Regions from separate parts of the Rhodoligotrophos appendicifer genome, predicted to be linked through region 2. Evidence: predicted binding sites of a transcription regulator. Region 2 holds the regulator's gene; each other region holds the start of a gene.
The links. Region 2 encodes PhoB, which activates phosphate uptake and scavenging genes when phosphate is short. Its sites were predicted from a motif close to TGTCATNNANCTGTCAT; they were not measured.
Positions count from the first base shown of each region.

Region 1: FKM97_RS03960 (esterase-like activity of phytase family protein) is a predicted target of PhoB. The motif match lies at 2,591-2,607, and genes of this name have one in related genera.
Region 3: phnC (phosphonate ABC transporter ATP-binding protein) is a predicted target of PhoB. The motif match lies at 2,752-2,768, and genes of this name have one in related genera.

Region 1 covers NZ_VHKL01000001.1:830,366-834,551, reverse strand. Annotated here, with positions in the region: gene FKM97_RS03965 (PhoX family protein) at 1-1,125, opposite strand, end outside; gene FKM97_RS03960 (esterase-like activity of phytase family protein) at 1,163-2,521, opposite strand; gene FKM97_RS03955 (glutathione S-transferase) at 2,632-3,285, opposite strand; gene FKM97_RS03950 (polyhydroxyalkanoate depolymerase) at 3,391-4,186, shown strand, end outside.
Region 2 covers NZ_VHKL01000001.1:543,616-547,801, forward strand. Annotated here, with positions in the region: gene pstA (phosphate ABC transporter permease PstA) at 1-203, shown strand, start outside; gene pstB (phosphate ABC transporter ATP-binding protein PstB) at 206-1,000, shown strand; gene phoU (phosphate signaling complex protein PhoU) at 1,027-1,764, shown strand; gene phoB (phosphate regulon transcriptional regulator PhoB) at 1,761-2,453, shown strand; gene FKM97_RS02520 (GcrA family cell cycle regulator) at 2,477-2,992, opposite strand; gene FKM97_RS02525 (aspartate aminotransferase family protein) at 3,394-4,186, shown strand, end outside.
Region 3 covers NZ_VHKL01000001.1:655,127-659,312, forward strand. Annotated here, with positions in the region: gene phnE (phosphonate ABC transporter, permease protein PhnE) at 1-734, opposite strand, end outside; gene phnD (phosphonate ABC transporter substrate-binding protein) at 801-1,799, opposite strand; gene phnC (phosphonate ABC transporter ATP-binding protein) at 1,837-2,688, opposite strand; gene FKM97_RS03100 (DUF1045 domain-containing protein) at 2,840-3,511, shown strand; gene phnN (phosphonate metabolism protein/1,5-bisphosphokinase (PRPP-forming) PhnN) at 3,468-4,043, opposite strand; gene FKM97_RS03110 (phosphonate degradation HD-domain oxygenase) at 4,040-4,186, opposite strand, start outside.

The DNA of each region.
Region 1 (4,186 bases), 290 kb from region 2:
CCTGCCGTCCTGGGCCAGGACGCTTTCGGCACCCTCGTGCTTCATGCGACCGAGGGCAGTTCGCTTCTTCGGCGTCGACGCTGCATCGAGCGGATCGACCTCCACGATGTAGCCGAACCTGTTCGGTTCATTAGGCTCCTTGGATACATCGAAGCGATCGTAGAAACCTGCCCATTCATAGCTGGCACCCGGGATACCCAGGCGCTTGTAGTTCGCAGATTCCCGATGATCACTCGGCAAGCTGCCGCTGAAGTAGCCGTGGAAATTTTCTTCCGCCATGAGGTATGTGCCCCAAGGCGTCACCCCACCGGCGCAGTTGTTGATGGTGCCCTTCACCGAGCGACCCGTGGGGTCCTCCTTGGTCTGGAGCCTCGCATTGCCGGCGGCGGGCCCCGTGATCTCGATCGGGGTCTCGGCGGTGATGCGCCGGTTGTAAGGGCTGTCCAACTGCACCGACCAGGGAGCCCCTTCACGGCGGCGGATCTCGACGACCGTTCCGCCATGCGCGGCCATTTCGATGTCGACACGATCCTTGGTGGCGGGCGCCACGACCAGTGTCGGCTCCGGCTTGGCATCGGCAGCCGCGCCCTCGGGGACCTTGTCCTCGATGGTCACGATGCCCGGGAACATCATGTGCTCGTCCGTATACTCATGATTTACGACCAGGAGCGCGCGGCTTTCCCCCGCCGGTGCCCCTTCCAGCGGAATGAAGCCGACATAGTCGTTGTTGTAGCCGAACTGGCGGCGTTGCTTATCCGACGTCTGCGTCATCGGATCGAATTCGGGACTGTCCGTGAACAGCTTGTCGCCCCAGCGGATCAGCACCTGCATGTCGTAGCCGTCGGCCACGTGATGGGTCTCGTCGACACCCGCCATTGCCTCATCGAAAGAAAATGCGGAGGGCGTCGCGGCGTGCACTGGGTTGGAGGCTAACATGGCCAACGGGCTCACGGTCGCCTGAATGGCCGTCACCGCCAAGGCGCCTTTCAGCAGGGCCCGGCGCGAGAAGCGAGCGGCGATGATGTCGCCCATCGTCTCATTCCGAGCGTCGTTCCGTCCGACATCGTCGCTGGCCTCATAGGCGTGGGCACGAAACTGCCCACGCGGCTTCATCATCTCGTTCATGGTTCTGAGCTCCTGGCTGCGCGCTGGGAGAGGGTGTTTATTGGGCTTTCAGGAAGTCGCCGACTTCGAGCAGAACGAACTCGTTGTCATCGGCCTTATCGACGGCGCGTCCGGCAGAGAACGGCAGGTTGTTGTCATTGCCGACCACGATATGCGTGGGATCGACAACATCGACATTCTCGATCGTAACGAAGGGCATGTCGTAGAAGCCCTCACCACCGCCCTGGCGGGCCTTGCCTTGCGGATCCTTGATCTTGAGCAGGTCGATGTAGCCGATCTTCCGAACGGCCTCGCCGCGTCCGTCCTGCGGCAGAGAGATCTTATAGATCCGCTTCACTTTCGAGGGCTTGTCGAAGCAGTCCGCGGCAGGCTTCGCCGGGGCGGCGCAAGCCTTTGCCTGCGTGCCGGCGCCATTGTCTCTTTCGATGACGAGGCCCGTGGTCTCGTCAATCATATTGAAGTCACCGATCGCCTCACCGCCCTGAGCGAGGGGGTAAAGCCAAGAGCGGCCCGTCCACTTCCCGCCGGCAATGTCGAATTCGATCACCCGCAGTGCAGAATTTCCGTCGACCTTCTCCACGGAAGCGTCCTCCAAGAAGAGAGGGCCTTCGAGGAGAGCGTAAAGCTTCGTTCCATCAGGTGACTGCGCCAGACCCTCGTACCCGCCCGAGCGCTTCAAATTGAAGACCGGCGCCTTGGCGGCGGGATTGGCCTGAACAGTGACAGTGGGGTGGTCCGGAGATTTGACTTCCTTGCCATCGACCATGGTGCCGTGGACGGAGACCAGCTGGCCCTGCTTATCGAATTTCAGCAGGTAGGGACCGAACTCCTCACCGATCCAGAAGCCATCTGCGACCGGCTGAATGGATTCCACATCGAAATCCGCCCCTGTGAGATAGCGCGTATCCGTTCCCTCAAGCGCGATGGGGAATGGCGCAACCTTGTTGGGGTCACGCAGAAACAGTGTTTCCATCCGTTCGACCTTGCCCTGATCCCAGTCGAATTTGAGGTGATGCAGCATCAGGGCTGCGTCGGAGGAGTTCACCTTTGAGCCGAAGCCGTTATCCGACAGGGACCAGAAGGTGCCGTCCGGCATCGTCTTGATCCCCGAGAAGCCCTGCACGGCCTGCCCATCGAGCGGCAATTTCACGTCCGTCACACGGGCGCCGTCCTTGCCCGGAACCGTCCCAACCCCGTTTGCGCGCTTGCGGTCGGGCGTCGTGAATTTCCCGGCATTTTTCAGATGGTCGGGCGCGTCGGCCGGCGGCTGAACAGTCGTCGCTGCCGGAAGGATCGCGTGTCCAACCAGGGTGGCGGAGTAGGTTTGCTCCTCCGCCGAGACATTCATGCAGCTCAAGGCAACAAAGGCGACCGATGATAGGAATATTGACCGCATGACCCCACTCCATCTTCAATTTGATGAAGGTGGAATGCCGGTCGCAGATGTCGCCCCGTTGACGGAAATATTAAGGTTTGAAGACAGGCTAAAAGAACTGTGAACTCGAGCTAGAACTCGACTTCCAGCTCGATAATCTCATCGGGTTCTTCCATAGCGGCCTCGGTCCACTCCTGCATCAAGGGCCACTCGAATATCCGCTCACAATAGTCATCAAGCAGCGGATCGAGCTCGACGGCATAGGTCCGAAATCGAGTGCAGACCGGCGCATACATCGCATCCGCGACCGACAACTCTCCAAAGAGGTAGGGGCCACCATACGTCTGGAGGCATTCGCTCCATATCGCCTTCACTCGTTCCACGTCGGGCCGTGCGCCCGAGAAGATCTTGAAGGCATTATGTCTCGCCTTGAGATTCATCGGCAGGGCGGAGCGCAGATTGTAGAATCCGGAATGGATCTCTCCGGACACCGCCCGGCAGTGAGCCCTGGCCACTCGGTCTTTCGGCAGCAATCCCGCTTTCGGCCTGATCTCCGCCAAATACTCGGCAATCGCCAGCGTGTCCCACACGACGACGCTGCCATGGGTCAGGCGCGGCACCAGAACCGAGGGCGACAGAAGCAACAGCTCCTGGCGCATCTCCGGCGAGTCGATGTCAACCCTCTGCTCCTCAAAGTCGAGGCCCGCCATCTTGCAGAGCAGCCACCCTCTCAATGACCAGGAGGAATAGTTCTTCGACGAAATCGTCAGCGCTGCGCCCGTCACCCGTTCGACTCCGCCATAATGTCGTTGTGGTTTAATCTTCTCGCAACGCAGCAAGTTTTGCACTAGCTTTTTGCATTGCCATAAAAGCGATGGGGCAATCGGGGCATGCTGTACCAGGCTTACCAATTTCAGGAGGACGCCTTCGCTCCGCTGCGTGTGATGGCGCGAAGCTGGTCAGCTCTGCTGCAAGCGTTCCCGTGGATGGGGGGCAGTGCCTTCATGCGGCAGTTCGAGGCCGCCATGGTGCTCACGAGCCGGTTCGAGCTCACACATACGCGACCCAGCTTCGGCATTGCTTCTGTCATGGTCGGAAACCGCGATGTGCCGGTCACGCTGGAGACCGCGCTCAACCTCCCCTTTGGGAACCTGCTGAAGTTTTCCAAGGACATCGATGCACCGCAGCCGAAAGTGCTGATCGTCGCTCCCTTGTCCGGACATTTCGCGACGCTTCTCCGCGGCACCGTGCAGACGATGCTGAAGGATCATGAAGTCTACCTCACCGATTGGGCCAATGCCCGAGACGTGCCGGTCGAGGCCGGTGTGTTCGGCGTGGACGATTACGTCGCCTATATTTGTCGCTTCCTGGAGACGATCGGGCCAGGGGCGCATGTGCTTGCCGTCTGCCAGCCCTGCGTACAGACGTTGGCCGCCGTCTCCATCATGTCGGAGGACAGGCATCCGGCCACGCCGCGCTCGATGACCTTGATGGCCGGGCCTATCGACCCCAGTGAGAGCCCCACCGCAGTCAATGAATTCGCCGTCGCCAAATCGCTGTCCTGGTTTCAGAATTCCGTTATCGCCGAAGTCCCGAACCGCTTTGCCGGCAAGGGTCGGCGCGTGTATCCAGGCTTCCTCCAACTCCTGGCCTTCATGGCCATGAACATGGACCGGCACCGCGCCG
Region 2 (4,186 bases):
TCACGGCATTGAACAATCAGTTCTTCAGCGCTGATCTCAATTCGCCGATGCCGAGTCTACCGGTGGTCATCTTCCAGTTTGCACTGAGCCCCTATGACGACTGGCAGCAGCTCGCTTGGACGGGCGCTCTCATAATCACTGTCGCGGTGCTGACGCTGAGCATCTTCGCCCGCGTCCTTACGGCTAAGAAAGCGGAAAGATAATCATGGCCCAGGTTCAAGCATTGAAAAAGTCCGCCTCCCAGCTGGAGGAGCGAGTTTCCATCAACAACGTCTCCTTCTTCTACGGCGACTCTCAGGCACTGAAGGCGATCAGTCTTCCCCTCTATGACCGCGAGGTCACCGCTTTCATCGGCCCGTCCGGTTGCGGAAAATCGACCCTGCTACGGCTGCTGAACAGAATGTACGACCTGTATCCAAAGCAGCGAGCCGAGGGTGAGATCCTGCTGGACGGACAGAACATTCTGGACCCGGCTCTAGACCTGAATCTGCTCCGTTCGAAGGTCGGTATGGTTTTTCAGAAACCGACGCCCTTTCCCATGTCGATCTACGACAATATCGCCTTCGGCATTCGGCTCTACGAAAAGCTTCCGAAATCCGAGATGGATGACCGGGTGGAGGACGCCCTCCGGCGGGGAGCACTTTGGAATGAAGTAAAGGACAAGCTGAGCTCCAGTGGAATGGGTTTGTCGGGGGGTCAGCAACAGCGCCTGTGCATCGCCCGCAGTGTCGCGGTCCGACCGGAAGTCATTCTCTTCGATGAACCCTGTTCAGCGCTGGATCCGATTTCTACGGGACGCATAGAAGAACTGATCGAGCAACTTAAGGCTGATTACACGATTGCGATCGTGACTCACAATATGCAGCAGGCAGCCCGTGTGTCGAAATACACGGCCTTCATGTATTTGGGTGAGTTGATGGAATTCGATGTCACTGAGAAGATCTTTACAGCTCCTTCGAACAAGAAAACTGAAGAATACATCACAGGCCGCTTCGGCTGATTGTGCCCATTGAAAAGGATAATGACGTGAGCGAACACATCGTCAAATCATTCGACGAAGAAATCGCTGCTTTCAACACCCGCTTAGCCCAAATGGGTGGGCTGGCTGAGGAGCAACTCGCGGGCGCGATCGATGCGTTGGAAAAGCGCGACGTGGAACGCGCATCGGAGATCATCAAGCGGGACCAGAAGCTCGATGACCTCGAACATCAGGTCGAAGAACGTTCGATCCTGCTCATCGCCAAGCGGCAGCCGATGGCGCGCGATTTGCGGCATGTCGTCGTCGGCCTGCGCACTGCAATGGATCTTGAGCGCATCGGCGATCTCGCCAAGAACATCGCTAAACGCAGCTTCGCCATTTCGGATGGAAGGCCGACATCTGGATACTCCGGCATTAATCAGATGGGGCGGCTTGCTCTCGAGCAGCTCAAGCTGGTTCTTGATGCCCTCGTCCAGCATGATGCAGACAAGGCAATGGAAGTCTGGCGCTCCGACGAAGCTATTGATAGCCTCTATAATGCACTGTTCCGGGAATTGTTGACCTATATGATGGAAGATCCAAGAACGATTGGATCGTGCACGCACCTGTTATTTGCCGCCAAAAATATAGAGCGCATCGGTGATCACTGCACAAACATAGCCGAGAATGTCTACTACTTGGTTCATGGTCAAACTCTTAATGATGACCGTCCCAAGAGCGATACCACGAGTATGACTAATATCCGCTACGCTGGAAATGGTAATAAGACAAGTGTAGATCAATGAACGCATCGATTTTGATTGTAGAAGACGAGGAACCCCTGCAGGTTCTGCTGTCCTACAATTTTGAAGCGGAAGGCTTTCGTGCCCGGAGTGCCATGAACGGGGATGAAGTCGAGGTCCTGGTAGAAGAGGAACGCCCGGACCTCATCATCCTGGATTGGATGCTGCCGGGGCTTTCAGGGATCGAGCTGTGTCGCCGCTTGCGCTCTCGGAGTGAGACACGCGACATTCCCATCATCATGCTGACAGCCCGCGGTGAAGAACAGGAGCGCGTCCGAGGCTTGGCAACAGGGGCCGACGACTATGTCGTCAAACCATTTTCTGTGCCGGAACTGGTAGCACGAGTGCGAACGGTTCTCCGTCGGTCAAATCCGGAAATAGTGGCTGACGTGTTGCGTGCTGGTGAACTTCAGGTTGACCTGAGAACGAGGCGCGTCACCCGCAATGGCCGCGACATCCCACTCTCGCCGACGGAGTTCAAGCTTCTCGAGCATCTTTTGCGGAATGCAGGCCGCGTTTATAGTCGCGAGCAGCTTCTAAACGCGGTGTGGGGTCGTGATATCTACATCGATGAGAGAACGGTCGACGTGCATGTCGGACGTTTGCGCAACGTCCTGAATCGGGGCAAGGAAGCAGACCCGATCAGGACCGTACGCGGGGTGGGTTATTCGTTCGACGAAAGGTTCACTTGATATCCCAGACCCGGGTTTGAAAATCAGGCTGCGCCTCTGACCTTCAGGCGACGCCGATCTTGAAGCGGCTGATAGGCCAAGCGAGCGTGGGTATCGCAATAGGGAAGACCGCTTTTCGGCAAGCATCCGCAGAAGTGGAAGGTTTCGGTTCCCGGCTCACCCAGAGGCCATCTGCACGTCTTATCGCTCAATTGCAGGATACTGACACGATCGCTCGTCGATGTATTCACTTGCCGCAGAGGCATCGGCTTCGGCGCGGGCGAAGCCTCCGCGACGGTCTCAACTTCGACCTTCAGAGCGCTTGATCCCATTGTCGGGAACTGGGTTATTTTACCCGGCGCGCCGTGCGTCCGGCTCTTTACGCGCGGTCGGCTATGCTGCGTTCGTGCTGGCGTCCCTCGGCCGGAGAGGCCCAAGCGGTGAACTTTGCCGATTACCGCGTTTCGAGTGACTTCTCCTAGCTTATTAGCAATTTGGCTGGCACTGAGGCCTTCGTTCCAAAGTTGCTTCAGAAGATCAACCCGTTCATCGGTCCACATTAAAATACCCCGCTGAAAGTGTTGGCAGAATCGCCTGACGCTTGCCGGCGAAAAGATCCACTCCGACGCAAAACGACTATACCTAGTTAAAATGACAATATTTCGTAGTTCCCAGGGATTCACCCTACTAGTTTTGGGGTCTCTTAGCAATCGCGACACCTCGAATCGGAGGGGTTTTCCCCAAGAGGAAATTCTCCGGCGCCCGATATCGGAATTGGTTAATTAAAAGTTACGGGTTGCAGGACTCCTCAGTCCATGTGGCGCTCTGACTCAGGCCCCGGCAATTCGCCCTTCGCGTTGACCTTAGCTCTCAAAAAGCCTATAAAAACTAAGCTTGACCTGGGATTTCAGCCTCATGTGCCGCCGGAACACCGGCGGCACTTTGATTTTTGGAGTGACGAATGGTTGCGGCGGTCCTGCCCACCTATGCTCGCATGCCCGTAGCGTTCGATCGGGGCGTCGGTGCACATCTCTTTACAGCCGAGGGCGAAAGCTACCTCGATTTCGGCTCCGGCATTGCCGTCAACGCGCTTGGCCATGCACATCCTCATCTGGTGCAGGCGCTGAAAGACCAGGCTGAGAAGCTCTGGCATACCTCGAATATCTTCGAGATCCCGGGTCAGCAAAGACTCGCGGAGCGATTGATCGCAGCAAGCTTCGCCGACACGGTGTTCTTCTGTAACTCTGGCGCCGAGGCAATCGAATGTGCCGTCAAGATGGCGCGTCGATATCATTGGGCAAAAGGTGCCCCGGAACGCTATCGCATTGTGACCATCGAAGGCGCGTTTCACGGCCGAACACTCGCGACGATCGCGGCCGGCGGCCAGCAGAAGCATTTGGAGGGTTTCGGACCCCCCGTGGAAGGCTTCGATCAAGTGGCCTTCGGTGACATAGCAGCCATTAAGGCCGCGATCGGACCTGAGACGGCAGGCGTTTTGATCGAACCCATCCTCGGTGAGGGCGGCCTGCGCGTCTGGCCTCACAGCAGCTTGCGCGCACTGCGCGCTCTTTGCGATGAAGAGGGCATCCTGCTCCTCTGCGATGAGGTCCAGTGCGGAATGGGTCGGACCGGGAAGCTGTTCGCGCATGAATGGGCCGGCATAATTCCCGACATCGTCGCCGTAGCAAAGGGTCTTGGCGGCGGCTTTCCGGTGGGTGCCTGTCTGGCGACGGAGAATGCGGCATCAGGCATGG
Region 3 (4,186 bases), 110 kb from region 2:
GTCTCGGAATAGTAGAAACCGCGGACATATTCCCACAGGATCTGGCCGATCCCGCCGGCGCCGACAATGCCCAGCACGGTGGCCGAGCGCACATTCGTCTCGAAGCGGTAGAGCGAGTAGGAGATCCACAGCGGCACCACCTGCGGCACGACCCCGTAGATGATCTCCTGCAATTTACTGGCCCCGGTCGCGCGAATGGCCTCCACAGGGCGCGGATCGATGGCCTCAACGGCCTCCGAGAACAGCTTGGCCACGATGCCGGTGTTGTGGATGAACAGGGCCATGACGCCGGCAAAGGGTCCGAGCCCCACGGCGACGACGAAGAGCAGCGCAAAGACCATCTCGTTGATGGCGCGGCAGGCATCCATCACGCGCCGGATGGGCTGGGCAATCCAGACCGGGGTGATGTTTTCAGAGCTCAGCAGTCCAAAGGGGATGCCGAGCACAACGGCGAGCACCGTTCCCCAGACCGCGATCTGGATGGTGACCACCATCTCCGAGACATAGAGCCGCCAATCCTTGAAGCTCGGGCTGAGGAAACCCCCGGCAAACGACCCCATATTGTCTGCGTCAGTGAACAGATGCGTCCACAGATACATCTCTGTCGGCGACCAGCTCCAGGCGAGCAACGCCGCAAGCGCGATCCATATGCCCCAGGTCCGAATCCTATGGCTCAGCGGCTCGCGTGGGATCTCCACGGCAGGTCGGGTTGGTCGGATGTCGCTGAGGCTCATCGGGGCGTTCCTTGGATATGAAAAAGCGCCCGCCCCAGTGGAGCGGGCGCCGTCGAATTACGCCACTTACATGCTGGGAGTTTCAGTCGCCTGCTTGTTCACTTCGGCGATCTTGGCCTCGAGCTCGGCGACTTTCGCCTGGCGATCGGCTTCGGCAAGCGTTTGGTCACCCTTCACCTTGAAGAGCTGCTTGGTCAGCTCCAGCGTGCGGATCGGATAGAGTTGGGCGTTGGACGAGGGCCGGAAGGGTGCCCATTGCAGTGCCTTGAGCACCTGACGGTCATGGGCGATTTCTTCCGGAGTGCCGTTGCGGCCATAGGTCATGATGAAGGTATAGAGCTTGTCCTTCGTCGCCTGATCGAGATCGGAGCGCCAGACGAGCGGATCGGCCGGGATCAGCGGCGACTGCCAGATGACCTTGAGCTTCTTGAAGGCCTCGGGATTGGTGACCTCGAGGCGGCGCATGTTTTCGGTGTTGTTGGCGGCGACATCCACCTGCTTGTTGGCGGCCGCCATGGCGTTGGTCTCGTGATTGGCGTTACGAACCGTCTTGAAGCATTCTTTCGGTTCGACGTTCTTCTCGGCGAAGATATAGGTCATGGGCACGAGGTAGCCCGACGTCGAATTCGGGTCGCCGATACCGAAATTGAGTGTCTTGTCGCATTTGAGGACGTCATTGAGGTCATTCAGCGGGCTGTCGACACTGGTGACGAGCACTGACCAGTAGCCAGGATTGCCTTCTGCGTCGGCTGTCTGAGCAAAGATTTCAGCATCGGCGCGATCGACGGCTTCCATGGCGGATTTGTTGCCGTACCAGGCGAGCTGCACCTTGCCGAAGCGCATCGCCTCGATGACGCCGGCATAATCAGTGGCGAAGAAGGGCTTCACGTTGAGGCCGGTTTCCTTCGCCATGTCGGCGATGAAGGGCTCCCAGGTGGTCTTCAGGTTCTGGCTCGACTCCGTCGAGATGATCCCGAAGTTTATGGTTTGGGCATCCTGGGCTTGGGCGAGCGTGAGCACGGGCAGGACCGTAAGGGCGAGACCTGCGAAGAAGGACTTCAACATGGGGGATGGGCTCCTGTGATACTTTGCGGTGTGGGGATCAAGCCGGCTGCAGAACCGGCAGGCGGCGGGGAACGGTGACCTTCTCGGGCGACGCCACAGGCATGCTGGGCAGGAACAGCTCCTCGCTTTCAGCGCCGTAGAGCTCGCCCAGGAATTCCCGCGTCAGCGCCGTCGACGGCCCGTCATAGACGAGCTCACCATGACGCAGGGCGATGGTGCGGGGGCAGTAGCGGATTGCATACTCAACCTGATGCAGGGAGACGACGACGGTGATGCCGTCCTTGCTGTTGAGCTCGTTGAGGATGTCCATCACCCGTCGCGCCGCATGCGGATCGAGGGAGGCGATCGGCTCGTCGGCGATGAGGACTCTCGCCCCCTGCACGAGAGTGCGGGCGATGGCGGCGCGTTGCTGCTGGCCGCCGGAGAGGAGGCTGCCGCGCTGCAAGGCTTGCGGGGCGATTCCGACCCGCTGCAGGGCCTCCATTGCGATCGCCTTCTCGGCTTGGGTGAACCATCCCATGGTGCCGCGCCAGCGGGGGACGCGTCCCAGCGTCCCGGTCAGGACATTTGTCAGCACCGACAACCGACCCACGAGGTTGAACTGCTGGAAGATCATGCCGATGGACGAGCGGATCTCGCGGGCGGTCGACGATATGGCGCCATTGCTCTGCAGCGCCTTGCCATGCACTTTGACTTCGCAGGCGCTGCCCCGATCGGCGGGAACGAGGCCGGCGATGTGACGGAGCAAGGTCGACTTGCCGGAGCCGGAGGCGCCGATCAGGGCCACCATCTCCCCGGGCTGGATCGTGAACGATACGTCTTTCAGTGCCTTGGCACCGCCGAGAAAGGTTTTCGAAAGGCGAGCGATCTCGATCGCAGGAGCCGTCATTATGCCATCCCTCACATTTGCCGGGATGCTAGCGGGCGTTTGCAACAGTTCCGTTCGGATTTGATGACGGTTGAATGAAGGCGAGCGATGTCATGCAAGCGAGACAGAGAAAAAGTATGTGCCCCCTCGTCAGCCGGCAGTTTGAGAACCCATGACCCAGCCCCGCTACGCGATCTATTTCTGCCCGCGGCCGGACGCCGCCCTGGACCGGTTCGGCACGTCTTGGCTGGGCTCCGACGCGGCGACCGGCACGAGCCGGGAACGGCGTGCGGAAACCGCTGCACCGGCGCGATATGGATTCCACGCGACCCTCAAGGCACCTTTTCACCTGAAGGAGGGCTGCAGCCTCGACGATCTCCTGGCGGCGGTGACCACCTTCGCAACAGGCTGGCGGGGGCTGGTCCTGCCGCCACTGGCCTTGCGCAGTCTGCAGGATTTCGTGGCTCTCGTGCCGTCAGGTTTCTGGCCTGACCTGCAGGCGCTCGCTGCGGCAAGCGTTCTTGAATTTGAGAACATGCGTGCGCCTTTGTCGGCTGAGGCGATCGCGCGCCGCAAAGCCAACGGACTGAGCCCGCGCCAAGCGGTCTATCTCGAACTCTATGGCTATCCCTACGTGCTCGACGAGTTCCGTTTCCACATGACCCTCTCCGGGCCTCTGCCGGCTCCACAGCGCGACCGCCTTTTGGCCGAACTCGCGGAAGGAGCGGAAGCAGCGACTGCCGAGGGAACGCACGTGCTGGATCTGACGATCATGGAGGAACCGGCGCCAGCTGAAACCTTCAGGCTGGTTGAACGGATCGCACTTCTGCCGCCGCGGCGATGAGCGCGTCGAGAAAGGCCGCCTGAGCGATTTCGATGGGCCCGCTATTGTCGATGGTCATCACGGGGGATGTGGTGGGCAGCGTCGTCTCGAACCGTGCGATTCGGCTGTCCATCTCGGGCCCCACCTCGCGGCCGCGCGCCGCCAGCCGGGATGCGAGCACCGCGGGAGGTGCCGTCACATGGACGATCCGGACCTCGCCGAAGATCCCCGGCAGATCGGGCAGCACGGAGCGCGAGACATTGGCGACGACGCAGCGGCCGTCCTCGACCGCGCCCAGCACATTGCGCCTCAGCCCGTAACCGAGCCCATGAGCGCGCCAACTGAGCGAGAAGCTGCCCGCCTGGTCCCAGGCATCGAACTCGATCCGGCTCAGACTGTCGAAGATCTCTCCGCCGGCTTGCGGGTGGCGGGTGACGACGCGTCGGGGAAACACGAAGCGGTCGTCCTCGATCAGCTGCAACCGCGCATGGTCGAGCAGAGTGTCCTTGCCGACGCCGCTGGGGCCGACGACGGCGATGAAGATGCCGCTCATGGCTGCAGCCTCGCCAGCGGTTGGGCATAGGCGAGGAAATGATCGAGATCGGGCGTGACGAGATCGAGCTCCTTGGCCCTGTCGTCCCATAGCCTCAGGCGGACGGCGTCTTCGGCAAAGGGTGCCGCGATGAAGGCCGCCGC